Linked DNA regions of Sinorhizobium fredii USDA 257. Each later gene encodes a partner of the first gene's protein in a complex. Links are inferred from orthologs where the notes say so. Each region holds a gene or a part of one and is shown on either strand. Other genes may lie near its edges. The genes, in order: mfd and uvrA.

Region 1 (15,558 bases):
TTGATGTAGTCCTGCTCGGTCAACCCGGCATTGCGCAGCACGCTCGAGAAGGTCATCCGATCGAATTGGCCGTTCGCGCCGTGAAAGGCGGGGTCCTCGCCGATGAGTCTGGCGAGGCGGTCTTCGGAGAGGCCGAGATTCATGTCTTCAGCGAGCTGATCGAGGGTGGCGCCTGCGACGAGCTGTGAATAGACCTGCTGCTCAACGCCGAAGGCGCGGGCCTGCTGTCGTGTGAGTGGCGTTCCAAGCTGCCGCGAAAGCAGGCTCAGCTGACGCTCGAAGGCAAGGCGATAGTCGCTCGTGGATACCTTCACGTCGCCGACCGTCACCACCGCATCGGATGTCCCGGTAACCATCAAGGTCTGACCGCCCCACACCATGAATGAGAGGATGAGAATGGCCAGGAGGCCTTTGACGATCCGCGTCTGGGCGGCGTTTCTCAGGGTGTCGAGCATGGGGGGCAGAAACCTCGTTGCAGTACAGCGGCATTACGGCGAATGATGTCGTTCCTTAGAACAAACCAAATGGGAATTGAAGGCCGATCCGTCGTAAATCGCGATGCCGCGAAGCAGAGGCCCGGGAGATGCGCGGCCCGGCGAATTTCGGAGCGCCGTCTGGCGCTTGCGCAAAGGCATCCATCTACGAAAATTGGGAATCGACGCGAACAAGAAAGCGGATGTCGGAATCGTTAGCCGGCAATTGAAATCAATCTGCAAAATTGTCAGCTTCAGGCTGGTCTCTCTATGGTCAACGAGGGGGATTCGTGTCTTCGATATGTCAGAAACTTGAAGCCCGGCGGCCGTTGCGGATTTCCATGCCATGCAATCCACCATCGTAATGGTCAATCTTTTCGGGGCTGTCGCACTGCTCCTGTTCGGTCTTTCGCTGGTGAAGGAGGGAGTGACGCGCGCCTTCGGATCGAGGCTGCGCGCCGGTCTGGCACGCGGAACGAGCGGCTCGCTGCGGGCATTCGCGACGGGCTTGGTTGCGACGCTCGCCCTACAGAGCTCCACGGCCACCGCCCTTATGACGGCATCCTTCGTGGAGAAGGGCCTCGTGAAGTCGCGGATGGCGCAGATCGTGTTGCTCGGTGCCAATTTAGGCACGGCCATGACGGCATGGATCGTTGCGATCGGCATCGGCTGGCTGGCGCCGTTGTTCATTCTCGCCGGCGTGATGATGCACCGAATGAGCCAGTCGAGCGCGCGCCAGGGTGGCGGATTCGCTCTGGTCGGTGTGGGCCTGATGCTTCTGTCGCTCGAACTGCTCGGCACGGCAACGGAGCCGATGCGTGAGTCCGAGGCTCTGGGAGCCTTTCTGGGCATGCTCGACAACGCCTTGCCGGTCGCCATGCTCATTTCGGCTGCCCTGGCCTTCGCCTCGTCTTCGAGCTTGGCGATCGTCATGCTGGTGCTGTCCCTATCGTCCGCTGGCGTGCTTTCGGCCGGTTTGACCGTCGCGTTGGTGCTGGGAGCCAATCTGGGCGGCGCGATCCCACCGGTGATCGCTACACTCGCTGCGGCTCCTGGCGCTCGGCGTGTGACGCTCGGCAACCTGATTGTGCGCGGTATCGGATGTCTGATCGCGCTTCCGCTTGCCGGTATCAACGCAGAGATGCTGCAGAGCTTACCGCTGCCGCGACAGAACCTGCCGGTCGATGTTCACCTTCTTTTCAATCTGGTCGTCGCGCTGATCGCCTGGCCTTTTGCAGGATTGCTGTCGCGGATGATGAGCCGCCTGATCCCGGACGAAGAGGTAAGCGAGACGGGTCCGCGCTATCTTGATGTCGCGGCGCTCGATACGCCTGTCATGGCGCTCTCCGGCGCGACACGGGAGGTGCTTCGGGTCGGAGACCTCATCGAGGCGATGCTCATCCGGGCATCGTCCGCATTCAACAAGAATGACCTTAGTGAACTCGGCGACATCGGAAAGATGGAGAGACAGGTCGATCTGCTGCAGCAGGAAGTGAAGATTTTCCTGTCACGGCTCGGACGTCACGGGCTGAACGAAGAAGACGGACGCCGCTCGATCGTCATCATCGACTATGCGATCAATCTCGAGCACATGGGCGACATCATTGAGAAGGGCCTTTGCGAGCAGATCCGCAAGAAGGTGGCCAACGGTCTGAAATTTTCCGACGAAGGCTATCAGGAACTGAAGAACCTGTTCGATCTGACCCTCGACAATCTGCGTATTGCCCAGACGATCTTCGTCTCGCGCAATGCGGACCTTGCCCGTCACCTCATCGAGGTCAAGGTCGATGTACGTCACATGGAGAAACGCTCGTCGGAACGGCATCTCGAGCGCCTTCGCGACGGCCTGCTTGAAAGCCTGCAGACGAGTTCGCTGCATCTCGACATGCTGAGAGATCTGAAGCGCGTCAACGCGCACATCGCGTCTGTCGCCTATCCAATCGTCGAAGAGAGCGGCCTTTTGACGGAGAGCAGGCTACGGCCGCAGGCATGATGTCGACGATTACCTGCACGTGGAAGGCGCGGCGGGACTTCCCCGAGATAGAGGAGCCACCATCGCTTTTTAACCGGGTTAACGGGACGTGATTGTGCGATATATGCTTTTCGCAATAATTTGCTGACAGCACGCGTCGAATCGGGCGACGGGCACGCAATTACCCGAAGAATACCAAGGAGAGCAGAGTATGGAACGGACTTGCCTGGCGATCATCCTGGCGGCGGGCGAAAGCACGCGGATGAAATCGGCCACGTCGAAGGTGCTGCATCCGGTGGCAGGCAGGCCGATGATTGCCCATGTCGTCGACGCCCTGGCAAATGCATCCATCTCCGACGTTGCCCTGGTCGTCGGCCGGGACGCGGAGGCCGTTTCGGCTGCCGCGACGACGGGTACGGTTAAGGTTTCCTCCTTCCTGCAAAAGGAACGGTTGGGAACGGCGCATGCCGTCCTTGCGGCGCGTGAGGCGATCGAAAAGGGCTATGACGACGTTCTCGTCGTCTTCGGCGATACGCCGCTCATCACCGCCGCACCTCTGAAGGCGGCGCGCGAGCAGCTGGCCGAGGGCAATGATGTTGTTGTTATCGGCTTCGAAACCGCGGATCCGACCGGCTACGGCCGTCTGATCGTCAAGGATGGGGAGTTGCTTGCGATCCGCGAGCACAAGGACGCTTCGGAAGAGGAGCGCCGCATCACCTATTGTAACGGCGGGCTGATGGCGATCAGCGGCAGCAAGGCGCTCGATCTCCTCGGCCGCATCGGCAATGCCAACGCCAAGGGCGAATACTATCTTACCGACCTCGTCGAGATCGTCCTATCGTTCGGCGGCCGGGCGATTGCCGTCAAGGCGCCGGAGGAGGAACTGACCGGGTGCAACACGCGAGCCGAACTCGCCTATATCGAGCGTCTTTGGCAGCAACGTCGTCGCCAGGAACTGATGCTGGCCGGCGTATCGATGATCGCGCCCGAAACGGTCTTCCTTGCCTGGGACACTGAGCTCGCCCAGGATGTCCTGGTGGAGCCGAATGTGGTCTTCGGCCCCGGGGTGCGTGTCGAGAGCGGCGCCATCATCCACGCTTTCTCGCATGTCGAAGGCGCTTATGTCCGCACGGGCGCGACGGTCGGCCCCTTCGCCCGTCTTCGTCCGGGCGCCGATCTCGGTCCGAAATCGAAGGTCGGCAATTTCTGCGAGGTGAAGAAGGCGGAGATCGGCGCCGGCGCCAAGGTGAACCACCTTACTTATATCGGCGATGCCTTCGTCGGAGCCGGCTCGAACATCGGCGCGGGCACCATCACGTGCAACTATGATGGCGTGAACAAGCACGTCACGCGGATCGGCGAAAATACCTTCATCGGCTCGAACTCGTCGCTCGTCGCTCCCGTGGCGATCGGCGACGGGGCGCTCGTCGCCTCCGGCAGCGTGATTACCGAGGACGTCCCGGCCGATGCCGTGGCTTTCGGCCGGGCACGGCAGGAGATCAAGCCTGGCCGGGCTCCCATATTGCGGGAGCGCTACGAGGCCGAAAAAGCGGCCAAAAAGAAGGTCAAAGCTGCCGAATAGTCTCGTTAATCATTGAAACTGAAAGTGAAATTGCAGCGGATTGCTTCGCGCGATAATTTCGCTACCAAGGCTTCGACATTGGCGACGGGGTCGCTGCATTTGATCTGACACGCCACAACCGGCGTGCGACGGAACGGAGAATGACATGTGCGGGATTGTGGGTATCGTCGGGCAGCAGCCGGTCTCGGAGCGGCTGGTCGATGCGTTGAAGCGCCTGGAATACCGGGGATACGATTCGGCCGGCGTCGCAACAATCGAGGGTGGAGCGCTTGACCGCCGCCGCGCCGAGGGCAAGCTCGTCAATCTCGAGACGAGGCTGAAAGAGGAGCCCCTGGCCGGCACCATCGGCATCGCCCACACGCGCTGGGCGACCCACGGAGCTCCAACCGAACGCAATGCCCATCCGCATTTCACTGATGGCGTCGCCGTCGTTCACAACGGCATCATCGAGAATTTTGCCGAGTTGAAGGACGAGCTTTCGGAGTCGGGTGCCGAATTCCAGACGGAGACCGATACCGAGGTCGTCGCCCAGCTCCTGGCGAGATTTCGCCGCGACGGCCTGGGACGGCGCGAGGCGATGCATGCGATGCTGAAGCGGGTGAGGGGCGCCTATGCACTCGCTATTCTTTTCGAAGACGATCCATCGACGATCATGGCGGCCCGCAACGGCCCGCCGCTGGCGATCGGTCATGGCAACGGCGAGATGTTCCTCGGCTCCGATGCCATCGCCCTGGCGCCCTTCACCAATGAAATCACCTATCTGATCGACGGCGACTGGGCGGTGATCGGCAAGACCGGCGTCCATATCTTCGACATGGACGGCAACGTCGTCACGCGGCCGCGCCAGGTGTCCACGGCCGCCGCCTTTATGGTCGACAAGGGCAACCATCGCCATTTCATGGAGAAGGAAATATACGAGCAGCCGGAGGTCATCTCCCACGCGCTCAGCCATTACATCAACTTCATCGATAATCGGGTGCTGCCGGTTTCCGACGATATTGACTTCGCCAAGGTGCCAAGCCTGGCGATCTCCGCTTGCGGAACGGCTTACCTGGCCGGCCTGATCGGCAAATACTGGTTCGAGCGCTATGCGCGCCTGCCGGTCGAAATCGATGTCGCTTCCGAGTTCCGCTACCGCGAGATCCCGCTGTCGCCGCAGTCGGCCGCTCTCTTCATCTCGCAGTCGGGCGAGACCGCCGATACGCTTGCCTCGCTGCGCTACTGCAAGGAGCACGGCTTGAAGATCGGCGCCGTCGTCAACACGCGCGAATCGACCATCGCGCGGGAGTCCGACGCCGTCTTCCCGATCCTCGCCGGACCCGAAATCGGTGTCGCCTCGACCAAGGCCTTCACCTGCCAGCTCGCCGTCCTGGCTGCCCTCGCTGTCAGTGCGGGCAGGGCGCGCGGCACCGTCAGCGAGCAGGAAGAACAGGCGCTGGTGAGAAGCCTTGCGGAAATGCCGCGCCTCATGGGGCAGGTGCTCAACAGCATCCATCCGAAGATCGAATTCCTGTCGCGCGAATTGTCGAAATGCCGTGACGCGCTTTATCTCGGCCGTGGCACGAGTTTCCCACTCGCCATGGAAGGCGCCCTGAAGCTCAAGGAGATTTCCTACATCCACGCGGAAGGCTATGCGGCCGGCGAACTGAAGCACGGGCCGATCGCGCTGATCGACGAGAACATGCCCGTCATCGTCATTGCGCCGCATGACCGCTTCTTCGACAAGACCGTCTCAAACATGCAGGAGGTGGCGGCGCGCGGCGGACGGATCATCCTGATCACCGACGAGAAGGGTGCTGCCGCATCGAAGCTCGACACGATGCACACGCTCGTGCTGCCGAATGTCGACGAGATCGTCGCGCCGATGATCTTCTCGCTGCCGGTCCAACTGCTCGCCTATCACACGGCGGTCTTCATGGGGACGGACGTCGATCAGCCGCGCAACCTGGCCAAATCGGTCACCGTGGAATGATCATCCGACCGGAAACCGATCGCGATCACGCGGCGATCCACGACGTGACGGCAGCGGCCTTCGCGGGACAGCCCTATAGCGATCAGACCGAGCCGCTGATCATCGACCGCCTGCGCGCCGAGGGCGCCTTGACGCTGTCCCTCGTCGCCGAGGAGCGTGGTGAGGTCATCGGCCACGTCGCATTCTCGCCCGTGACGATCACGCCCTTTGCGTCCGGCTGGTATGGGCTCGGTCCTCTGTCCGTGCGGCCGGATCGGCAGGGACGTGGTACGGGTAACGCGCTCGTCCGACAAGGGCTGGATATGCTTCGAAATTTCGGTGCTTCCGGCTGCGTCTTGGCGGGAAATCCGGCTTTCTATGGTAGGTTTGGTTTCCGAAACGATCCCGCTCTTGTCTTTCCGGGTTGTGCGCCGCAATATTTTATGACGCTGGCCTTGTCCGAGGCGAAGGTTTCCGGCACGGTCAGCTACCATCCGGCATTCGGGCCGGTCTGAGGGTTTTGGTGGCATCAGCATGACGGAAGGTTCCAGAGGCGGCATGATCGCAGCTCGGTTGCGCAACTACTTCCTCACGGGCCTGATCATCTGCGCGCCCGTGGCAATAACGGTCTGGCTGGTTCGCTCTTTCATCGAATGGGCCGACAGCTGGGTGAAGCCCTATCTGCCAAGCTTCTACAATCCGGATAACTACCTGCCGGTGGCAATTCCCGGCTTCGGCCTCCTCGTCGCCATCCTCGTGATCACCCTCGTCGGTTTCCTGACGGCGAACCTCGTTGGCCGCTCGATCATCAATTTCGGCGAGTCGCTGCTCGACCGCATGCCGCTGGTGCGGACGATCTACAAGTCGCTGAAGCAGATTTTCCAGACGGTGCTGCAGGATCAATCCTCCTCCTTCAAGAAGGCCGGGCTGATCGAATATCCCAGTCCCGGGCTTTGGTCGCTGGTCTTCATCGCGACCGACGTGAAGGGCGAGATCGCTGCCAAGTTCGACGAGCGCGGCATGGATATGGTGGCCGTGTTCCTGCCGCCGACGCCATTGCCGACCGCCGGCTTCCTGCTGTTCGTGCCGCGCGACAAGATTGTCCCGCTGCAGATGAGTGCCGAGGATGCGGCCAAGCTCCTGATTTCCGGCGGTCTCGTCACGCCAGACCATAAGCCGCTCGCCAACGCACCGCCACGGACCATCACGCAGCAGAAAAGGGCGTGACGCCCCTTCGCCCAATCCCAAATGTCAACCGGCGCGCAGGAAGCGGATCGCTTCGTCTCGCCGGTGGAGATAGAGCAGTGTCCTTAAAGCCTGTCCGCGCTCCGTCGTCAGGTCCGGGTCGCGCTCGATGAGATAGGCGGCGTCCTTCCGGGCGATCTCCAGAAGATCCCCATGCGCCTCGAGGCTGGCGATGCGAAATCCGGGCGTGCCGGATTGCCGCGTTCCGAGCAATTCGCCTTCGCCGCGCAGCTTCAGGTCCTCTTCCGCAATCACGAAGCCGTCCTCGGTATCGCGCAGGATCGAAAGGCGCGCGTGTCCCGCATCGCTCAGCGGTCCCTTGTAAAGCAGGATGCAGGTCGAAGCCTCGTCGCCGCGCCCGACGCGGCCGCGCAACTGGTGCAGCTGCGCAAGCCCGAAACGCTCCGCATGCTCGATCACCATGATCGTCGCATCGGGAACATCGACCCCGACCTCCACCACCGTCGTCGCCACCAGCACGCGAATCTCGCCATTCTTGAAGGCGAGCATGACAGCGTCCTTTTCCGGCCCTGCCATGCGGCCATGAACGAGTCCGACGTCCTTGCCGAAGCGTTGTACAAGGCTTTGGTACCGCTCGTCGGCGGACATGATATCCGTCTCCTCGGATTCCTCGACCAGCGGGCAGATCCAATAGGCCTTCTTGCCCTGGCTGAGTGCCGAATAGAGCCTGTCGACGATTTCGTCGGTGCGCTCGGTCGGGATAGTGACGGTCTGGATCGGCTTGCGCCCCGCGGGCTTCTCCGTCAGCTTCGAGACGTCCATGTCCCCAAACGCCGCCAGCACCAGCGTGCGCGGGATCGGCGTCGCCGTCATCACCAGCATGTGTGGGGAAATGCCCTTGGCCGTCAGCCGCAGCCGCTGGTGAACGCCGAAGCGATGCTGCTCATCGACAACGGCCAGCACGAGTTGCCGGTAACTGACGGCGTCCTGGAAGAGCGCGTGCGTGCCGATGACCATCTGGGTCTCGCCGGAGGCGATGCGCTCGACGATTGCGTCGCGTTCCTTGCCCTTCGTCCTGCCGGTCAAGACGTCGATCGTGAGGCCTGCCGGCGCCGCCATCTTCGCAAGCGTCGCATGGTGCTGCCGTGCGAGAATTTCCGTCGGCGCCATCAGCACGGCTTGGCCGCCGGATTCGACAGCCGCAAGCATCGCCATCAGCGCAACGGCGGTCTTGCCGGAACCGACATCGCCCTGCAACAGACGCAGCATGCGCTCGCTGCCGGACATGTCGGCAAGGATGTCCCCGACGGCGCCTGACTGGCTGGCCGTGAGAGAGAAGGGCAGGGCGGCGATGACCGGTCGACTCAACTTCCCTGTCGCGTGAACCGGGACTCCGGCAACTTTGCGTAAGCGCTGGCGCACCAGGGACAGCGATAGCTGGCCGGCCAGAAACTCGTCATAGGCGAGCCGCCGGCGCGCCGGTGCCTGCGGAGCGATATCGGTTTCGTCGCGCGGATGATGAAGGCGATGAAAACAGTCTTTCGCGCTCTCGAAGCCCTGCTGGCGCAGCAATGTCTCGTCCATCCACTCGGGCAGATCGGGAACCCGCGCCACCGCCGCTTCGATCGATTTGCGCAGCGGCCGCGGCGAGAGGCCGGCGGTCAGCCCGTAGACCGGTTCCACGAGCGGCAGGCTTTCGGCTTCGGCCGCTCGGACCATATAGTCCGGATGCACCATCGAGGCACGTCCGTTGAACCAGTCCACCTTGCCGCTGACAATAACGATCTCGTCGATCGGCAGGGCCTTCTCCAGCCAGTTTCCCTTGACCCGGAAGAAGGTGAGCGCCAACTCGCCGGTATCGTCGTGTAGGAAGACGCGATAGGGCACGTTCGGTCGGCCGCGCGGTGATGGCTGGTGCCGATCCACGCGGCCAGTAATGGTGACGATCGAGCCCTGCGGCGCATGGGCGATGCCGGGCTGCCGGCGCCGATCGATCAGCGAATAAGGAGCGTGAAACAGGAGATCGATCACGCGGCAGTCGTCGATCGACTCGCGTCCAAGCAGGCGGGCGTAAAGCTCGCCGGTCCTGGGGCCGATGCCAGGCAGGCTATCGAGCGGTGAAAACAGCGGATCGAGCAGGGCAGGGCGCATGGTCATGAAATTGCGACAAGAAATCCGGCATTGGCAAGGCTGACAAGCCGCTTTCCAGCGTTTATAGAGCCCGTGGACACGATCCGCCGTGGCGGCGGGTGGCAGGAAGGACGTTCCATGACCGGCATTTCGCGTACGAGCGCCGATCTTGATCCGCGTCGGCGCCGGATCCTCTTCCGCGCCTGGCATCGCGGTATTCGCGAGATGGACCTGATTCTCGGGCAATTCGCAGAGGCGGAGCTCTCCACGCTTTCCGATGCGGAACTGGATGAGCTCGAAACGATCATGGGCGAGGAAGACAACGACCTGGTTCGCTGGATCACCGGGGAACAGCCGCTGCCGGAGCGCTACGCGACGGACCTGTTTGCGCGCATAGCCGCCTACCGCCCGGATTTCCACCCCGTTCAGCGAGAGGCGGAATGAGTTCGACGATGATCCCTGGTCTTGACGCGAAGAGAATTCTTACGGCGACGCGGGAAGTGACGATCGGGCCCGTACCTTCGGGCGCCGAAGCGCTGATCCTCGCCGATCTGGCGCGGGCCGGCGCGCCGGTCGCCTATGTACTTTCCGACGGCCAGCGGATCGGCGATCTCGAGCAGGTGCTCGGCTTCGTGGCGCCCGACATTCCGGTCCTGACTTTGCCGGGTTGGGACTGTCTGCCCTACGATCGCGTTTCCCCGAGCGCCGATACGTCGGCGCGAAGACTGGCCGCGCTGAGCGCCCTGATCGCGCATCGGCACAAGCCGCACCCGGCGATCGTGCTGGTGACCGTCAATGCGGCCCTGCAGAAGATCTCGCCTCAGGACGTGATCGAAAGCCTCGCCTTCTCGGCCCGGCCCGGCAATCAAGTGCGCATGGACGATCTCGCCGCCCGGCTGGAGCGCAACGGTTTCGAGCGTGTGCCCACCGTGCGCGAGGTCGGCGAGTTTGCCGTGCGCGGCGGCATCCTAGATGTCTATGTGCCGGGAAGTGGCGAGCCGCTGCGTCTCGATTTCTTCGGCGATACGCTGGAGACGATCCGCTCCTTCGATCCGGCCAGCCAGCGCACGACCGGGCAGGTCCGCTCCCTCGATCTCAATCCGATGAGCGAAGTGTCGCTGACGCCCGAGACAATCAGCCATTTCCGCACGCAATATCTCTCCCTCTTCGGAGCCGCGACGCGTGACGACGCGCTTTATCAGGCGGTCTCCGAAGGACGGCGCTATGCCGGCATGGAGCATTGGCTGCCGCTCTTCTACGATCGGCTGGAAACGATCTTCGACTATCTCGAGGGTTTCCGGATCGTCACGGATCACCTGGCGCGCGAGGCGGCGGCGGAGCGCTCGAAGCTCATTCTCGACTACTATGAGGCGCGTCACGCTTCCGCATCACCCGGCAAGTCGCAGATATCCCAGGGCACGCCCTACAAGCCCGTGCCGCCGGAGCTGCTCTATCTCGGTGCGAAAAGCTTTGGCGCCGCGCTGACCGAGCGCAACGCCGTGCGTCTGTCGCCGTTTTCCGAACATGAGGGCGAGGCCCGTCAGGTCCTGACCATCGAAGCTCGGCAGGGCGTCCGCTGGGCGAAGACCGCCGGCGAAGCCGAGAGCGAGAACGACGGCACACGCGCCAATGTCTTCGATCAGGCCGTGAAACACATAGCCGAGAGGCGGGCGAAGGGCGCGAAGGTCGTCATTTCCGGCTGGACGGAGGGTTCGCTCGACCGCCTGCTTCAGGTGCTCGCCGAGCACGGCCTGGCCAACATCCGTCCGGTGAAGGCTCTCGCCGATCTGCGCTCGCTGAAGCCGGGCGAGGCAGCTTCCGCGGTTCTCAGCCTCGAATCAGGCTTCGAGGCCGGCGATCTGGTGGTCATCGGCGAGCAGGATATCCTCGGCGACCGTATGGTGCGCCGCTCGAAGCGCCGCAAGCGCGGCGCCGATTTCATCGCCGAGGTGACGGGCCTCGATGAGGGCAGCTACGTCGTCCATGCCGAACACGGCATCGGCCGCTTCGTCGGCCTGCGCACGATCGAGGCCGCCGGCGCGCCGCATGATTGCCTGGAGCTCGTCTACGCCGATGAGGCGAAGCTCTTTCTGCCGGTGGAAAACATTGAGCTTCTGTCGCGCTACGGGTCGGAGGGGACTGATGCGATCCTCGACAAGCTCGGCGGCGTCGCCTGGCAGGCGCGCAAGGCGAAGCTCAAGAAGCGGCTGCTCGACATGGCGGGCGGCCTCATTCGCATTGCCGCCGAGCGGCACACACGGCACGCGCCGGTCCTTGTCGCGCACGACGGCGTCTATGACGAATTCGCCGCGCGCTTCCCCTATGACGAGACCGAGGATCAGTTGAACTCGATCGAGGCGGTCCGGGACGATCTCGGCGGCGGCAGGCCGATGGATCGCCTCGTCTGCGGCGACGTTGGCTTCGGCAAGACCGAGGTGGCGCTGCGCGCGGCCTTCATCGCGGCGATGAACGGCGTGCAGGTCGCCGTGGTCGTGCCGACGACCTTGTTGTCGCGTCAGCATTTCAAGACGTTTTCGGACCGCTTCCGCGGGCTGCCGATCCGCATCCAGCAAGCCTCCCGCCTCGTCGGCTCGAAGGATCTGGCGCTGACGAAGAAGGAAGTCGCCGAAGGCAAGACGGATATCGTCGTCGGCACCCATGCGCTTCTCGGTTCCTCGATCAACTTCGCCAATCTGGGCCTGCTGATCATCGACGAGGAGCAACACTTCGGCGTCAAGCACAAGGAGCGCTTGAAGGAGCTGAAGACCGACGTTCATGTCCTGACGCTCTCGGCGACCCCCATTCCGCGCACCCTGCAGCTTGCGCTCACCGGCGTTCGCGAATTGTCGCTGATCACTACGCCGCCGGCCGACCGCATGGCGGTGCGCACCTTCATCTCGCCCTTCGACGCTCTGGTCATCCGCGAGACACTGATGCGCGAGCACTATCGCGGCGGCCAGAGCTTTTACGTCTGCCCGCGGCTCAGCGACCTGTCCGAGATCCACGATTTTCTGAAATCCGACGTGCCGGAGCTGAAGGTCGCCGTGGCGCACGGCCAGATGCCGGCAACCGAGCTCGAAGACATCATGAACGCCTTCTATGAGGGCCGTTATGACGTGCTTCTGTCGACGACGATCGTCGAGTCGGGTCTCGACGTGCCGACCGCCAACACGCTGATCGTGCACCGCGCCGATATGTTCGGTCTCGCCCAGCTCTACCAGCTTCGCGGTCGGGTCGGCCGCTCCAAGGTGCGCGCCTTCGCGCTCTTCACCCTTCCGGTCAACAAGACGCTGACGGGCCCGGCGGAGCGGCGCCTCAAGGTGCTGCAGTCGCTCGACACGCTCGGTGCCGGCTTCCAGCTCGCCAGCCACGACCTCGACATTCGCGGCGCCGGCAACCTGCTCGGCGAGGAGCAATCCGGACACATCAAGGAGGTCGGCTTCGAGCTCTACCAGCAGATGCTGGAAGAGGCGGTCGCCGAGCTCAAGGGTGAAGAGGAAATCCACGATTCCGGCTGGTCGCCGCAGATATCGGTCGGCACGCCGGTGATGATACCGGAAGTCTATGTGCCGGATCTCAACTTGAGGCTCGGGCTTTATCGTCGCCTCGGTGAGCTGACCGACCTCAAGGAAATCGACGGCTTCGGCGCCGAACTGATCGACCGTTTCGGCCCGCTGCCGATCGAAGTCCAGCATCTCTTGAAGATCGTCTACATCAAGGCGCTTTGCCGCACGGCCAATGTCGAGAAGCTGGATGCCGGGCCGAAGGGCGTCGTCGTCCAGTTCCGCAACAAGGAGTTTCCCAATCCGGCTGCCCTCGTCGGCCACATCGCCAAACAGGGGACGCTCGCCAAGATTAGGCCCGACCAGAGCATCTTCTTCCAGCGCGAACTCGTCACGCCGGACAAGCGCCTCGCCGGCGCGGCCATGGTGATGACCCAGCTTGCGACACTCGCGAAGGCAGCTTGAAACGTGGCGCGGGGATGCCGGCGCCACGACCCAAAATCGATTGAGCGGATCAGTGGGCTGGGCTGGCCGCCTTCATCTGTGCGATTTCGCGAAGTGCATTCGTCAGCACTTCGACGGATTGCGCTCCCATCACCGCATATTGCTGTTCGATGATGAAGCAGGGAACGCCGGTCACGCCGATCTCCCGGGCCATTTCGATTTCCTGCGTGACGGCGTCCTTGTCCGCATCCGAGGTGAAAAGCGCAGCGATGACGGGTCGGTCGAGGCCCGCCTGTTCGGCGATGTCGAGCAGAACGGCGTGATCGCCGACATTCTTGCCCTCCTCGAAATTCGCCTTGAAAAGCAGCCGTACGGTCTCGGCCTGGGCATCTGCGCCGCTGGTCGATGCCCAGCGGATAAGGCGATGTGCATCGAGCGTGTTCGGGCTGATTTTCACGGCATCGAAATCGAAGGCGATGCCAGCTTCCCGACCGAGGTCTTCCAGCATCTTGTGCGCCCGGTCGACGGCCTCTTGACCGCCGAGCTTTGCCGCAAGATGGCGTTTGTGGTCGACGCCTTCCGGCGGCAGATCGGGATTGAGTTGATAGGGACGCCACTGGATCGCGACATCAACTTCGCCCGCGACATTGGCGATCGCTTGGTCGAGACGGCTCTTGCCGAGATAGCACCACGGGCAGACGACGTCCGAGACGATATCGATATTGACGGTTTCCATGGCGTCGGCCTTTTTCTGTTTTTCTAAAGCAGCGACATAGGCCGACCAGCCGCTTCTTTCAATGCGTTACCAAAAGGGAACTATGGCACCTGCTGTGCGCGCTCATCCCACCAGGTCGGTAGTTGGTAGCCGTAGAGCGGCACGGCCGATGGGCGCCCGATATGCTTCCAGCGGGCAATCCATTGCGCATCCAGATGGTAGAGCGGCACGACATAGGCGTTATTGACCAGCAGCCGATCGTGGGCGCGCACGGCAGCGGTGAAATCTTCGGGGGTGCGCGCCTGCAGGATGTTGTTGATCAGCTTGTCGACGTCCTTGTCGGCAACGCCGGCGAAGTTCTCGCTGCCCTGTCTGTCCCGCGCCTGCGAGCCCCAGCGGCCGACCTGCTCCACGCCCGGCGACAGCGAGGAAGGATAGGACTTTATAATCACGTCGTAATCGAAGGATTGGCTGCGCAGCTGGTATTGAGAATCGTCGACCGTTCGGACGGTTGCGACGATGCCGAGCGGCGCGAGGAAGCGCTGATAGGCAAGCGCGATCTTCTCCTGGCCGGCGTTCTGGCTCATGATCTCGAAGGCAAGCGGCGTGCCCTTGTCATCGACCATCTTGCCGTCCTTGATCGAATAGCCGGCCTCGCGAAGTAGCGTCACCGCCTCGCGCAACACGTTGCGGTCGCGGCCGGAGCCGTCGGTGACCGGCAGCCGATAGGTTCCGTCGAGGATGGCGGGGTTGATTTTCTCTCTCACGTCTCCCAGCAGACCGAGCTCACGGTCGTCGGCGGCGGCGCCCAGGAAGGAGAGCGACGAGTTCTGCCAATAGCTCTGAGTTCGCGCATAGGCACCGTCGAACAGGTTCTTGTTGACCCATTCGAAGTCAAAGACGAGGGCGAGGCCCTGGCGAAGCTTGACGTTGTTGAACATCGGCCTGCGGGTGTTGAAGACGAAGCCGAGCATCCCGGACGGCGTTTTCGGCTTGAAGCTCTCCTTGATGACGTCGCCGGAGCGAACCGCGGGAAAATCATAGGCGCGCGCCCATTTGGTGGCGCTGCCTTCCGGATAGACATCGACCTCGCCCTTTTTGAAGGCTTCGAAAAGGGTGTTCTCCTGGAGGAAATACTCGACGGAAATCTCGTCGTAATTGTCGACGCCGACTTTCGACGGCAGGTCCTTGCCCCAATAGTCGGCATTGCGGCGATAGACGATCCGCTCGCCCGGCCTCACCTCGGCGACGCGATAGGGGCCGGAGCCGAGCGGCGGCTCGAGCGTGGTCCTGTCGAAGCCTTCGACGTTGATGGCGTGCTTCGGCAGCACCGGCGAAAGCGCCAGCAATAGCGGGAACTCGCGGTCGGCATCTTCCTTCAAAGTGAAGCGAACGCTGCGATCGCCGGTCTTCTCCATCTTGGCGACCTTCGACAAACGGTTGCTGAACGGCGCACGTCCCTTGTCGCGCAGCAATTCGAAGGTGAAGATCACGTCCTCGACGGTCACGGGCTGACCGTCGGCCCAGCGCGCCTTGGGATTGAGGTTGAACTGGATGAAGGTGCGGTCGTCGTCCCACTCGA
Region 2 (14,915 bases), 320 kb from region 1 along the record:
TGACCATCGTGAAGTTCTGGCACTCGGAGCACATGTTGCCGGTGTAGCCCTGCATGATTGAGCGGGCGCGGCGTTCCGCTTCGACCTTCTTGGCTTCCGACTTGGCAGCGGCGGCCTCCGCGGCTGCCTTGTCGGAGAAGAGGGCGGTCACTTCCTGCTCGACTTCTTCGGCGATCTCCTCGGCGAGCTCGGCGGCGCGCTCCTCATAGTCGCGCTTGAAGGCGACGACCTCCGAGCTGGCAATGGCCGTTGTGGGCTCCAGCTTGCGGGCGGCATTGCCGGCAATCGAGGTCACCGTGGCGCCGCCGGCGGCGCGGGCCGGAGCGCCGGTCGAGGCACCCTTCGGCTCCGAGCGATCGCCCGTGCCGCCGACGATCGTCGGCTTGTAGCCGCGCGTCCAGCCGGTCGAGACGAGGTTGGTCTTGCCTTCCTGAATGCCGCGGCCGAGCGCCGTGTTGCTGAAGTCGGAGGTGTCGACATGGGCAAGGTCGTGACGGCCGAGATAGGAGACGGCGAGTTCGCGGAACACGTAGTCGAGGATCGACGTCGCGTTCTTGATCGCGTCATTGCCCTGAACCATGCCGGCCGGTTCGAACTTGGTGAAGGTGAAGGCCTCCACATATTCCTCGAGCGGCACGCCATATTGCAGGCCGAGCGAGATGGCGATGGCGAAGTTGTTCATCATCGCGCGGAAGGCGGCCCCTTCCTTGTGCATGTCGATGAAGATCTCGCCGATGCGGCCGTCGCCGAATTCACCGGTCCGCAAGTAGACCTTGTGACCACCGACGATCGCCTTCTGGGTATAGCCCTGACGGCGGTTCGGCAGCTTCTCCCGGGCGCGCACGACCTTCTCGATGACGCGCTCGACGATCTTTTCGGTGACGGCGACCGCTTGCGCAGCGGCCGGCGCCTGCAGCAGTTCTTCAAGCGCGTCCTCGTCTTCCTCGTCCTCGATCAGCGAGGCGTTCAGCGGCTGCGACAGCTTCGAACCATCGCGGTAGAGCGCATTCGCCTTCAGCGCCAGCTTCCAGGAGAGCATGTAGGCGTTCTTGCAATCCTCGACGGTCGCCTCGTTCGGCATGTTGATCGTCTTGGAAATGGCACCCGAGATGAACGGCTGGGCGGCGGCCATCATGCGGATGTGGCTTTCGACCGAAAGGTAGCGCTTACCGATCTTGCCGCAGGGATTGGCGCAATCGAAGACCGGCAGGTGCTCGGCCTTGAGGAACGGCGCGCCTTCGAGCGTCATGGCACCGCAGACATGGATGTTCGCGACTTCGATGTCCTTCTTCGAGAAGCCCAGGTGCTCGAGGAGATTGAAGTCCATTGAGGCGAGCTGCTCGTCCGTGACCTTCAGCGTGTCCTTGAGGAAGTCGGCGCCGAGTGTCCACTGGTTGAAGACGAACTTGATGTCGAAGGCGGATTTCAGCGCCGTGTTGAGGGCGTCGACCTTGTCGTCGGTGAAGCCCTTGGCTTTCAGCGTCGAAGGATTGACGGCCGGCGCCTGGTTGAGATTGCCATGGCCGACCGCATAGGCCTCGATCTCGGCGATCTGGCTTTCCGAATAGCCGAGGGTGCGCAACGCCTCCGGCACGGCGCGGTTGATGATCTTGAAGTAGCCGCCGCCGGCGAGCTTCTTGAACTTGACCAGCGCGAAATCGGGCTCGATGCCGGTGGTGTCGCAATCCATGACGAGGCCGATCGTGCCGGTCGGCGCGATCACCGTCGCCTGGGCGTTGCGGTAGCCATGCTTCTCGCCGAGCTCGACGGCCTTGTCCCAGGCGCTCTTGGCGTGCGCGATCAGATCCTGGTCCGAGCAATCGGCGTGGATGAGGGCGACCGGGTCGACCGACAGGCCCTCATAGCCCGTGGTTTCGCCATGGGCGGCGCGGCGGTGGTTGCGCATGACGCGCAGCATGTTGTCGCGGTTCGGCGCGAAGCCGGGGAAGGGGCCGAGCTTGGCCGACATTTCCGCCGAGGTCGCATAGGCAACGCCGGTCATGATGGCGGTCAGCGCGCCGGCGATGGCGCGGCCTTCGGCCGAATCATAGGGAATGCCGGTGGACATCAGCAGCCCGCCGATATTGGCATAGCCGAGGCCGAGCGTGCGGTATTCATAGGAGAGTTCGGCAATCTCACGTGACGGGAACTGCGCCATCATTACCGAGACTTCAAGCACGATCGTCCAGAGACGCACGGCGTGTTCGTAGTCGGCGATGTTGATCCGCTTGTTGGCGGCATCCTTGAACTGCATCAGGTTGAGCGATGCGAGGTTGCAGGCCGTGTCGTCGAGGAACATGTATTCCGAGCACGGGTTCGACGCGCGGATCGGCCCCGCCGCCGGGCAGGTGTGCCAGTCGTTCATCGTCGTGTTGAAGTGCAGCCCCGGATCGGCCGACGCCCAGGCCGCATAGGAAATCGACTCCCAGAGATCACGAGCCTTCAGCGTCTTCATCACCCGGCCGTCCTTGCGGGCCGTCAGGTGCCATTCGCCGTCGGCCTCGACGGCGCGCAGGAAGTCGTCCTTGATCGAGACGGAATTGTTGGAGTTCTGGCCTGAAACCGTAAGATAGGCTTCCGAATCCCAGTCCGTGTCGTAGGTCTTGAATTCGATGTCCTTATAGCCCTGCCGGGCGAACTGGATGACGCGCTTGACATAGTTTTCCGGTACCAGAGCCTGTTTGGCAGCGCGGATCTCGCGCTTCAGCGCCGGGTTCTGTTTCGGGTCGAAGCAGGCATCATCGCTGCCGTCGCAGTTGATGCACGCCTTCATGATCGCCTTCAGGTGCTTGGCGACGATCTTCGAGCCGGTGACGAGTGCGGCGACCTTCTGCTCTTCCTTGACCTTCCAGTTGATGTATTCCTCGATATCCGGATGGTCGATATCGACGACCACCATCTTGGCGGCGCGGCGCGTCGTGCCGCCCGACTTGATGGCGCCGGCAGCGCGGTCGCCGATCTTCAGGAAGCTCATCAGGCCGGAGGACTTTCCGCCGCCCGAGAGCTTTTCACCCCCGGCGCGCAGATGCGAGAAGTTGGAGCCGGTGCCCGAGCCGTATTTGAAGAGACGCGCCTCACGCACCCAGAGGTCCATGATGCCGCCCTCGTTGACGAGGTCGTCGGCGACCGACTGGATGAAGCAGGCATGCGGCTGCGGGTGTTCGTAGGCGGACTTCGATTTCCTCAGCTTGCCGTTGAAGGGATCGACATAGAAATGACCTTGGCCGGGGCCGTCGATGCCATAGGCCCAGTGCAGGCCGGTGTTGAACCATTGCGGCGAATTCGGCGCGACGCGCTGGGTGGCGAGCATATAGGCAAGCTCGTCACGGAAGGCGCTAGCGTCCTCTTCCGTGTCGAAATAGCCACCCTTCCAGCCCCAATAGGCCCAGGTGCCGGCGAGGCGATCGAAAACCTGGCGGGCATCCGTTTCGGATCCGTATTGCTCGTCCTTCGGTAGCGCCTTCAGCGCCTCCGTGTCGGGAACCGAGCGCCACAGGAAGGAGGGGACGTCGTTTTCCTCGACGCGCTTCAGCTTGGCCGGCACGCCCGCCTTGCGGAAATATTTCTGCGCGAGAATGTCGGCCGCGACCTGGGAGAACTGCGCCGGCACGTCGATATTGGCGAGGCGGAAGACGATCGACCCGTCCGGATTCTTGATCTCGCTCGTCGCCTTGCGGAATTCTATCTCGGCATAGGCCGATTGCCCTGCCTTCGTGAACCGACGTTCGATCTGCATTGTCCCGTCCTTCGTTGCCATGCGCCAAGGCGCAGTTAACCTCGCCCGGCCGCGAGGGTCCGCAGCCAGCTTCAGCTTCCGTTCTCTAGAGGAAACCCAATACCCGGGTGTTCCGTATCTTGTGGTGATGCTGGCTGCAATCACTAAATATAGTATTAACAGGTTCTTTATGCCAGCCTTAACATTGTTTCGGCGCCCTCGAATCGCGCAAAATTCCGCCGCTGCGGCCACGCGAGATCACCCGCTTCAGCCACATGCCAGAACCGACGATATGGGGGAATGAACCGGCTTCTCAACTTCCCGGTTCGCCGCCGTCGCAACGTGCAATCCATTAACCGTGAATCGCCTTGGGGCGTCAAGGGGTGGTTTGTGACGGAAATTTGAGCGCTAGATCTTGTGTGGATCGACTGTGGAAAACGGGGACATCAACCAAGCCGTTGAAAATCAGGGACTTCCGGTGGCTATCTTGCAACAGGCGGCGACCAGGGAAAGAAAATGAGAGTTTTCACGGGTAAAAAACAGGTAACGGGGCATCCCACGGTGCTACTAGCAATTGCGGTGCGCGCCGGAATGTGAAGCGATCGCTTTCATGATTCGGCTGACTATATGTTGTGCCTGGAGGGCCAGCACCCGAAGTCCGGTACATGCCTCGAATCGCATGTGAACGCGACCATGGCTCTCGTGCGGGGGCTCTCGTGCGGGGCTCTCTTGCGCTTGCGTTAGCCCACCCGCTTCTGCAATTCCCGCGCCCCGTTCGGAGCATTGACCTTGCCCGAACTGATGAAAAAGGCAAAAACATCGCGTGGCGCCTTCTTCGCCTTTCGGTCTGGCGCGCTCTTTTCCAATCCGTCCGGCTCGCCGCCGGCGGCAAAGGTCTTGAGCCTGTCGGCCCAGAGATCGAGTCCCGCCGGTGGATAGCAGGTCTTGACGTCGTCGCTGCCCTTCTGCAGCCGCGCATAGACGAATTCTGCGGTCACATCGGCGATCATCGGATAGTCCTCGTGCTCGGCGAGAACCACCGCCGCCTTGTATTTATCCAGAAGCTCCACGAAATCCGGTACCTGGAAGGAAGGATGGCGCACTTCGACGACGTGCCGGAGCTTGAGGCCGTCCTGCTTTTCCGGCAGGAGCTCCAGGAAGCCCTCGAAGTCGTCCGGCTCGAATTTCTTGGTCGGCGCGAATTGCCAGAGAATGGGACCAAGTCGGTCGCCGAGTTCCGTCAAACCCTGCGTCAGGAATCGCTCCATGGATTCGCCGGCTTCCGCCAGGACCTTGCGATTCGTCACGTATCGGCTTGCCTTCAGGGAGAAGATGAAGCCGTCCGGCACCTCCGCGGCCCATTTGGCGAAGGTTGCCGGCTTCTGCGAGCTGTAATAGGTGCCGTTGACCTCGATCGCGCGGAGTTCCTTGCCGGCGAATTCGAGCTGCCGCTTCTTCGGAAGGTCGGAGGGATAGAAGCTGCCCTCCCAGGGCTCGAAATTCCAGCCGCCGATGCCGACGCGGATTTTCCCGGTTTCTGCCATCATTCCTCCTTGAGGCCCAAAGTGCGCCCGCGCTTCTCATCTCATTCGACCGTCTCGCCCCCATCCCCGCGAGGCGCAAACCTTGGCGGATCCGTATAGGAATCGCCACCCGTTCCTTGAGCAGCAAGTCCGCCGACGTACTCCGCTTGCCCGTCCACGGCACGGCCAGATCACTCCGCCGCGACGACTTTCCTCACCGGACGTCGCTCCAGAAGCTCCTTCAGGAACTGCCCGGTATAGGAGCGTGGTTCCTTCACGACGTCCTCCGGCGTTCCTTTCGCGATGACCTCGCCACCGCCGTCGCCGCCTTCCGGCCCGAAGTCGATGACCCAGTCGGCCGTCTTGATGACTTCGAGATTGTGCTCGATCACGACCACCGAGTTACCCTGGTTGACGAGTTCGTGCAGCACTTCAAGAAGCTTGGCTACGTCGTGGAAATGCAAGCCGGTTGTCGGCTCGTCGAGAATGTAGAGCGTGCGTCCGGTCGAACGCTTCGACAGTTCCTTGGCGAGCTTCACGCGCTGCGCTTCGCCGCCCGACAGCGTGTTCGCCTGCTGGCCGATTTTGATATAGCCGAGCCCGACCTGGTTCAGCGTCACAAGCTTGTCGCGCACGGCGGGAACGGCCGAGAAGAATTCGACACCTTCCTCCACCGTCATGTCGAGAACGTCGGCGATCGACTTGCCCTTGAAGTGCACGTCGAGCGTTTCCCGGTTGTAGCGCTTGCCATGGCAGACGTCGCAGGTGACGTAGACATCCGGCAGGAAGTGCATTTCGATCTTGATGACGCCATCGCCCTGGCAGGCCTCGCAGCGGCCGCCCTTGACGTTGAAGGAGAAACGGCCGGGCTGGTAACCGCGCGCCTTCGCCTCCGGCAGGCCCGCGAACCAGTCGCGGATCGGCGTGAAGGCGCCGGTATAGGTCGCCGGGTTCGAGCGCGGCGTCCGGCCGATCGGCGACTGATCGATATCGATCACCTTGTCGATATGCTCGAAGCCATCGATCCGATCGTGATCGGCGGGGTTTTCGCGCGCCCCCATGACGCGGCGGGCGGCCGCCTTGTAGAGCGTCTCGATGAGGAAGGTGGATTTGCCGCCCCCCGAAACGCCGGTGACGGCGGTAAAGACGCCAAGCGGGATCGACGCCGTCACATTCTTCAGATTGTTAGCCCGCGCGCCTACGACAGTGATTTCCTTCTTCTTTTTCGGTTTCCGCCGTTCGCCGGGAACCGCGACGCACAGTTCGCCGGAGAGATATTGTCCGGTCAGAGACTTGGGATTGGCCATGATGTCGGCGGGCACCCCTTCGGCGACGATCTCGCCGCCGTGAATGCCGGCGGCCGGACCTATGTCAACGACATGATCCGCCGTCAGGATCGCATCCTCGTCATGCTCGACGACGATCACCGTGTTGCCGATGTCGCGCAGATGCCGAAGCGTGTCGAGCAGGCGGGCATTGTCGCGCTGGTGCAGGCCGATCGACGGCTCGTCGAGCACATAGAGCACGCCGGTCAAGCCTGAACCGATCTGCGAGGCCAGCCGGATGCGCTGGCTCTCGCCGCCGGAAAGCGTGCCGGAATTGCGCGACAGGCTCAGATATTCGAGGCCGACATCGTTCAGGAAGCGCAGCCGCTCGCGGATTTCCTTCAGAATGCGCACGGCGATCTCGTTCTGCTTCGTGCTGAGATGCTCGGGCAAGGCCTCGAACCAGTCGCGCGCGGAGCGGATCGACATGTTGGTGACCTCGCCGATATGCAGCCGGTGGATTTTTACCGCCAATGCCTCCGGTTTCAGCCGGTAACCGGCGCAGGCGGGGCACGGAGCGGCCGACATGAAGCGCTCGATTTCCTCGCGCGCCCAGGCACTATCGGTCTCCTTCCAGCGCCGCTCAAGATTGGGCACGATGCCCTCGAAGGTTTTCGTCGTATTGTAGGAGCGGGCGCCGTCCTGATAGTGGAAGGTGATCTTCTCGTCCGTGCCATGCAGGATCGCCCTCTGCGCGTCCTCGGAAAGCTCGCTCCAGCGATTGCCGAGCTTGAAGTCGAAGACCTTGCCGAGCGCCTCAAGTGTCTGGTTGTAATATGGCGAGGTCGATTTCGCCCAAGGCGCGATGGCACCGTCCCGCAAGGTCCGGTTTGGCTCGGGGACGATCAGCGCCTCATCAATCTTCTGCTGACTGCCGAGACCGTCGCAGGTCGCGCAGGCGCCGAAGGGATTGTTGAACGAGAACAGCCGCGGTTCGATTTCCGAAATGGTGAAGCCGGAGACCGGGCAGGCGAATTTCTCCGAGAACAGCACGCGCTCATGCGTTTCGTTCAGCGACTTGTTGGCGGAGCCACCGGCGGCTGTCTCTTCCGGCGGCAGCGGCTTGTCGGCGAATTCGGCGATCGCCAGTCCGTCGGCAAGCGTCAGGCACGTCTCCAGGCTGTCCGCCAGCCGGGCGGCGAGGTCAGCGCGTACGACGACGCGGTCGACGACGACATCGATGTCGTGCTTGTACTTCTTGTCGAGCGCCGGCGCGTCGGCGATTTCGTAGAACTGCCCGTCGACCTTGACGCGCTGGAAGCCCTTCTTCATCAGTTCGGCGAGTTCCTTCTTGTACTCGCCCTTACGGCCGCGCACGAGCGGCGCAAGGATATAGAGCCGCGTGCCTTCGCCGAATTCCAGGACGCGATCGACCATCTGGCTGACCGTCTGGCTCTCGATCGGCAAGCCCGTCGCCGGCGAGTAGGGGACCCCGACGCGGGCAAAAAGCAGGCGCAGATAGTCATATATCTCGGTGACCGTGCCGACCGTCGAGCGCGGATTGCGCGACGTCGTCTTCTGTTCGATCGAGATTGCCGGCGACAGCCCGTCGATCTGGTCGACGTCCGGCTTCTGCATCATCTCCAGGAATTGCCGGGCATAGGCCGACAAGCTTTCGACATAGCGGCGCTGGCCCTCGGCATAGATCGTGTCGAAGGCCAGCGAGGATTTGCCGGAGCCCGATAGGCCGGTCATCACGATCAGCTTGTTGCGCGGCAGATCAAGGTCGATGCCCTTGAGATTATGCTCGCGCGCGCCGCGAATGGAGAGGGTCTTGAGTTCGCTCATCGGAAGCCAGTTTTGCATGTCGGTTGAAAGCCCCCTATGTAATGACGAGAACGCCCATGTCGAGGCGCAAACGGCAAACAGGCGGCCCAATTGCGATTCGGTTGACAGGATAATACGGGAATATTAGAACAAATAAAGAACATACATAAGCCTCGGTCTGCCAAATGAGCTGTGGATTATGTACGATGCGGGGCGTATCGGCGACGGCTGGTCGCTAAGATGCGCGCTCTTGAGACATTCGAATGCCGGGCCGGTGGCCCTGCGGAAAGCACGGGAAAAGCGATATGGCTGGTAGCGTCAACAAGGTGATCTTGATCGGGAATGTCGGGGCCGACCCAGAAATCCGGCGCACGCAGGACGGCCGGCCGATCGCCAATCTCAGGATCGCCACCTCGGAGACCTGGCGCGACCGCAACAGCGGCGAGCGGCGCGAGAAGACGGAATGGCACAATGTCGTCGTCTTCAACGAGGGCCTCTGCAAGGTCGTCGAGCAATATGTGAAGAAGGGCGCCAAGCTCTATATCGAAGGCCAGTTGCAGACCCGCAAATGGCAGGACCAGACCGGCAATGATCGCTATACGACCGAAGTCGTGTTGCAGGGCTTCAATTCGACGCTGACGATGCTTGATGGCCGCGGCGAAGGCGGCGGAGCAGGTCGCGGCGGCAGCGATTTAGGCGGCGGTTACGAGGACTACGATCAGCCGCGGCAATCCTCCGGTGGCGGACGTTCCGGCGGCCAGCCGAACCAGGGCGGCGGCAATTTCTCGCGCGACCTCGACGACGATATCCCGTTCTGATCGTCAGGGTTTAAAACCTGCAGAAAAATACGGCCCGCCTCTGAGCGGGCCGTTGCGTTTTCTCGATCTAAATTGAGAATGCCGAGCGCACGCCGTCGATGACGAATTGCACGGCCAGCGCCGCAAGGATCACGCCAAGGAGGCGGGTGAGGATCGCCCGGCCGGTGACACCGAGAAAGCGATCGATCCGTTCGGCAATCACGAGGGCAAGGAACAGGATTGCCATCGACACGGCAATGACCACAAGAAGCTGCACGCGCTCGACGACCGAGGGAAACGAACTGCCGAGCAGGATGGTTGCCGAGATCGCTCCGGGGCCAGCTATCAGCGGCAAGGCGAGGGGAAAGACGGCGATGTTGTGGATGTGGTCCTTGGTCACCGCCGTTTCTCCGGTCTTTTCCTTTCTCTCCTGGCGCCGCTCGAAGATCATTTCGAAGGAGATCCAGAAGAGCAGCAGGCCGCCGGCAATGCGGAAGGCACCGATCGAGATGCCGAGCAGGCCGAGAATGCCGTCGCCGAAAAGCGCAAAGGCGGCAAGAATGAAGAAGGCGATCAACGAGCCGCGGGTAGCGACCTGGAAGCGCTCCTGCCGGCTCAAGCCGACCGTGAGGCTCAGAAAAATCGGCGCGAGACCCGGTGGATCGAGCGTGACGAGAAGCGTCGTGAGCGCGTTGACCAAGAGATCCAAATCGAACATCCGTTCCCCCTCCGGATTGACCCCGGTATTTCCGGTAGCAGAGCCGCATTGTTAGGCAAGCCATGCGTGCTTGGAAAGGGGCGCTAGCCAAGCGCCGCGCAATGGCTTAAACCCGGTCGACGCGGGAGCATGCCAGCAGATCCGGCGCCTGTAGAGGAAGTTATTCCGATTGGTGCACGCGTGCCCTAGAAAAGCCCGTTCCGCCAGCAAAAGACTGTTCAAAACCATTGGCCAAAATTGGCGCTTGAAGCGGCATTCGGCTATAAGAACTGACTGATTCTGAACAAAGATCGTGATCGACATTGACTGAACAAAGCACTCCCGGCGGCGGAAAAACTCCGCCAGGCATCGAGCCGATTTCCATCATCGAGGAAATGCAGCGGTCCTATCTCGATTACGCCATGAGCGTGATCGTTTCGCGCGCGCTTCCCGATGTGCGTGACGGCTTGAAACCCGTTCACCGCCGCATCCTTTACGGGATGAGCGAGCTCGGCATCGATTGGAACAAGAAATACGTCAAATGCGCCCGCGTTACCGGCGACGTGATGGGTAAATACCATCCGCACGGCAACGCGGCGATCTACGATGCGCTGGCGCGCATGGCGCAGGACTGGTCGCTCAGGCTGCCGCTGATCGACGGGCAGGGCAATTTCGGCTCCGTCGACGGCGATCCGCCGGCGGCCGAGCGTTACACCGAGTGCCGGCTGCAGAAGGCGGCCCATTCGCTGCTCGATGACCTCGACAAGGAAACGGTCGATTTCCGCGACAACTACGACGGCACGCTGCACGAGCCGGTCGTCGTTCCGGCGAAATTTCCGAACCTGCTGGTCAACGGCGCGGGCGGCATCGCCGTCGGCATGGCGACCAACATCCCGCCGCACAATCTCAGCGAAGTCATCAATGGCTGCATCGCGCTGATCGACGATCCGGCGATCGAATTGCCGGATCTGATGCAGATCATTCCGGGACCCGATTTCCCCACCGGCGCCCTGATCCTCGGCCGCGCCGGCATTCGCCAGGCCTATGAGACGGGCAGGGGTTCCGTCATCATGCGGGGCCGCGCCCATATCGAGCCGATGCGCGGCGATCGCGAGCAGATCATCATCACCGAAATTCCCTATCAGGTGAACAAGGCGACGATGATCGAGAAGATGGCCGAACTGGTGCGCGACAAACGCATCGAGGGCATCTCCGATCTCCGCGACGAATCCGACCGGCAGGGCTATCGCGTCGTCATCGAGCTGAAGCGCGATGCCAATGCCGAAGTCATCCTCAACCAGCTCTATCGCTACACGCCGCTTCAGACCTCCTTCGGCTGCAACATGGTGGCGCTGAACGGCGGCAAGCCGGAGCAGCTGACGCTGCTCGACATGCTGCGCGCTTTCGTCTCCTTCCGCGAAGAGGTCGTTAGCCGGAGAACGAAATACCTGCTGCGCAAGGCGCGCGAGCGCGCGCACGTCTTGGTCGGCCTTGCCATCGCCGTCGCCAACATCGACGAAGTCATAAAGTTGATCCGCCACGCGCCCGATCCGCAGACGGCGCGCGAGCAGTTGATGGAACGCCGCTGGCCGGCCCACGATGTCGATTCCCTGATCCGGCTGATCGACGATCCGCGCCATCGGATCAACGAAGACGGCACCTACAACCTCTCGGAAGAGCAGGCACGCGCCATTCTCGACCTGCGCCTGCAGCGTCTGACCGCGCTTGGCCGCGATGAAATCGGCGATGAACTCAACAAGATCGGCGAGGAGATCCGCGATTATCTCGAAATCCTCTCCTCGCGGCTCCGCATCATGCAGATCGTCAAGGACGAGCTTGCAGCGGTTCGCGACGAATTCGGTACGCCGCGCCGCACCGAGATCGCCGACGGCGGTCCGGATATGGACGACGAGGACCTGATCGCCCGGGAAGACATGGTCGTCACCGTGTCGCACCTCGGCTACATCAAGCGTGTGCCGCTGACGACCTACCGGGCGCAGCGCCGCGGCGGCAAGGGCCGCTCCGGCATGGCGACGCGCGACGAGGATTTCGTTACCCGCCTATTCGTCGCCAATACCCACACGCCGGTTCTGTTCTTCTCTTCTCGCGGCATCGTCTACAAGGAGAAGGTCTGGCGATTGCCGATCGGCACGCCGCAGTCGCGCGGCAAGGCACTGATCAACATGCTGCCGCTGGAACCCGGCGAGCGCATCACGACGATCATGCCGCTTCCCGAGGACGAAACGACCTGGGAAAACCTGGACGTGATGTTCTCGACGACGCGCGGCACGGTGCGCCGCAACAAGCTGTCCGACTTCATCCAGGTCAACCGCAACGGCAAGATCGCGATGAAGCTCGAGGAGGAGGGCGACGAAATCCTCTCGGTCGAGACCTGCACGGAATTCGACGACGTCGTGCTGACGACGGCGCTCGGCCAGTGCATCCGCTTCCCGGTCTCCGATGTGCGCGTCTTTGCGGGCCGCAACTCGATCGGCGTGCGCGGAATTTCGCTCGGCGATGCCGACCGGATCATCTCCATGGCGATCCTCGCTCACGTCGAAGCCGAACCGTGGGAGCGCGCTGCCTATCTGAGACGGTCGGCGGCCGAACGTCGCGCTACCACCGGCGAGGATGAAGAGATCGTGCTTGTCGGGGAGGAGGTCGCCAATGGTGGCGAACTCACCAACGAGCGCTACGAGGAACTGAAGGCCCGCGAGCAATTCGTGCTGACGCTTTCCGAGAGGGGCTTCGGCAAGCGCTCCTCCTCCTACGACTTCCGCACCTCCGGTCGTGGCGGCAAGGGCATTCGCGCCACCGATACCTCGAAGACAGCGGAAATCGGCGAACTCGTCGCGGCCTTCCCGGTCGAGCACAACGACCAGATCATGCTCGTTTCCGATGGTGGCCAGCTCATCCGCGTGCCGGTGGACGGTATTCGCCTGGCAAGCCGCGCCACCAAGGGCGTCACGATCTTCTCCACCGCCAAGGACGAGAAGGTTGTCTCGGTCGAACGGATCAGCGAACCGGAAGGCGAGGACGAGATCGAGGAGATCGTCACGGCCGGTGAAGCCATTGTGGCTGAGCCGCCAGCGGACGCCGACGATTGAGCGAGTTTGCTATAAGCGACAAGGAGCCCGCCGGATATGGCGGGCTTTCTTTATAAGTGAGTTTCGTCGAGGCCCGTGCGACGACACCGAGCTCTCGAATCAGTTCTTGAAGACAACGCAGGCGCCGCCGCTCCGGCGAATGGCGGTGCACAACTTGTCCGCCTCGGCGCGGGTCTGGCGGCCGATGCGGGCGGCATAACGCGTTCTGCCTCCGAAGCTGCCATTGCGCTCGCGCACCACCAGCGCCTTTTCACCACTGATTGGCGCCGGCAGTCTCTTTACGGCATTCACGAACAGGCGGTACGCAATGGTTTTGCGCTGGTGGGCCGCCAGTTGAACGCCCCATGGTGCCCAGGGAGCCTCGTCCACGACGACGACCTCTCGCAGTCGCCGGGTGTTGGCGAGCGCAACGCAGCCATCCAGGAAGCTCTTGTTTTTGTCGAGCGCGAGGTCGGGCGACTTTGGCGGGTTGTCACGCCAATCCTCCACCGGATGGGCGGTGATCGCCAGGACATATTCGCGCGTCTCGTAGGGCAACCAGTCAATCTCGAGAAACCGTTCGAGCCCGGCCTCTCCTGCATTGTAAGCGGCTGCTGCGAAACCAAGATTGCCGTAACGGAGCTTGAGTTCGCTCAGATATTCGGCCGACTTGCCGAGGGCCGCCACGGCGTCGAAGCTGTTGGACAGGCCGCGCAGCTTTGCCGTTCCGGGCATGAATTGGGCGATCCCTTCGGCGCCTTTCGGGCTGACGGCGTCCGGTTGAAACAGGCTTTCGCGCCAGATCAGCCGTGCGAAGAAGGGCGCTGGCAGACCGTTTGCCTCGGCATAATGCTCGATAATGCCGCATACGTCCCGGGCAAAATTCTCGCGGCGGACGCAGAGGGAAACCGACGGGCTTGTCGCAGACACACCGGAGTAGAGGCATTTGCGCGCGACCGGGGCGTCGGTTCGCGCGTCGGCGATACCGGCAAAGGCCATCACGGTCAGCAGTCCGGCCCCGGCAGTGCGCGCCAGACGTCCCATTCGGTTGCTCCAGATGTGGCATCGGCCCGCTCTGCTCGGTTTGACCATACGGCTCCTCGGCGCTGAACGAGTGAATATGAATAGCATCTTCGCCGCCGACGAGAAACGGGGCAGGCGCGGCGGCCGAACGAATCGCTGCTCTGCGCCCATACGCTTCGTCATCTCCCTCAACGATGTCGGGCAAAAAAAGAGGGCCGCAAGAAAACTTGGGCCCTTGTAGTTGTGAAGGTAATTAGAACCTCCAGAGGGGAACAGCTGCTGCGGTGGCACTGGGAGGAGAAGCCACCAAAGTGCATCAGCTGGGTTTGGTATGCTGCTTTTTTGGGCGAGGAGCAATCATATAATATGCATGACAGCCATGCCGCCTGCGCATCCCTGCATATTTTTGCATCGCACAATGGCATTGCCTTGCAGTACGGTTTCGCAGCGGAGAAATACTTATTCGCAAAAACAAGAGGTTAAGAGAAGTGCTGGCAACTGCTCATAAATCGAGCAATCGCTCCGAACGTCAGAAGTTCCAGTTGCGTGCCTTGGCGACAATAAAGTCGCGAAAGACCTTCAGCTTCGCGGCGTTCTTCATTTCGTCTGGATAGCAGAAATAAGTATCGAATGAGGGGATATCGGCGCTGATCGGCAGCTGGATCAACCCAGGATCCCGCCCGACGATGTAGTCGGGAAGCATGGCGATGCCGATACCAAGCAGGCAGGCGCGCTTGATCGAGGTCTGACTGTTGATCTGCAAGTGCGATACGCGCGGATTGTCCGGGTCCCGTCCGGCGATCTCCAGCCAGTTCACGTCAAGCAGGTAATTGGGTGCCGGTTCGCCGAAGGTAATGATGCGGTGGTTGTCGAGGTCCTGGATCGACTGCGGCTCGCCGTGCTTGTTGATGTAAGAGGGCGCGGCGTAGATATGCATGTGCACCGTGAAAAGCTTGCGCTGGATCAGATCCGATTGCTGCGG

What was found.
Region 2: the proteins of mfd (region 1) and uvrA are in contact, whole or in part, in a crystal structure (PDB 4DFC), measured with the Escherichia coli proteins. The link is inferred for Sinorhizobium fredii USDA 257 from one-to-one orthologs.

Annotation. Positions count from the first base shown.
Region 1 is NC_018000.1:3,836,891-3,852,448, forward strand. Bases 9,359-13,482 are described here. They hold mfd (transcription-repair coupling factor), read left to right. Parts: upstream 9,359-9,754; coding sequence 9,755-13,282; downstream 13,283-13,482. Other genes in these bases: USDA257_RS17985 (FAD assembly factor SdhE), read left to right, coding at 9,453-9,758; USDA257_RS17995 (DsbA family oxidoreductase), read right to left, coding at 13,332-13,482. Outside these bases: USDA257_RS17945 (peptidylprolyl isomerase), read right to left, coding at 1-455; USDA257_RS17955 (Na/Pi cotransporter family protein), read left to right, coding at 820-2,466; bifunctional UDP-N-acetylglucosamine diphosphorylase/glucosamine-1-phosphate N-acetyltransferase GlmU, read left to right, coding at 2,657-4,027; glmS (glutamine--fructose-6-phosphate transaminase (isomerizing)), read left to right, coding at 4,173-5,999; USDA257_RS17970 (GNAT family N-acetyltransferase), read left to right, coding at 5,996-6,493; USDA257_RS17975 (DUF502 domain-containing protein), read left to right, coding at 6,513-7,205; ATP-dependent DNA helicase RecG, read right to left, coding at 7,230-9,335; more of USDA257_RS17995, read right to left, coding at 13,483-13,997; USDA257_RS18000 (extracellular solute-binding protein), read right to left, coding at 14,078-15,558. UniProt on the Escherichia coli protein: Couples transcription and DNA repair by recognizing RNA polymerase (RNAP) stalled at DNA lesions. Mediates ATP-dependent release of RNAP and its truncated transcript from the DNA, and recruitment of nucleotide excision repair machinery to the damaged site.
Region 2 is NC_018000.1:4,156,686-4,171,600, forward strand. Bases 5,230-8,710 are described here. They hold uvrA (excinuclease ABC subunit UvrA), read right to left. Parts: upstream 8,352-8,710; coding sequence 5,430-8,351; downstream 5,230-5,429. Other genes in these bases: USDA257_RS19425 (DUF72 domain-containing protein), read right to left, coding at 5,230-5,259; USDA257_RS19435 (single-stranded DNA-binding protein), read left to right, coding at 8,636-8,710. Outside these bases: USDA257_RS19420 (vitamin B12-dependent ribonucleotide reductase), read right to left, coding at 1-3,736; more of USDA257_RS19425, read right to left, coding at 4,456-5,229; more of USDA257_RS19435, read left to right, coding at 8,711-9,148; USDA257_RS19440 (MarC family protein), read right to left, coding at 9,216-9,845; gyrA (DNA gyrase subunit A), read left to right, coding at 10,148-12,931; USDA257_RS19450 (transglycosylase SLT domain-containing protein), read right to left, coding at 13,031-13,954; USDA257_RS19455 (LysR family transcriptional regulator VtlR), read right to left, coding at 14,463-14,915. UniProt on the Escherichia coli protein: The UvrABC repair system catalyzes the recognition and processing of DNA lesions. UvrA is an ATPase and a DNA-binding protein. A damage recognition complex composed of 2 UvrA and 2 UvrB subunits scans DNA for abnormalities.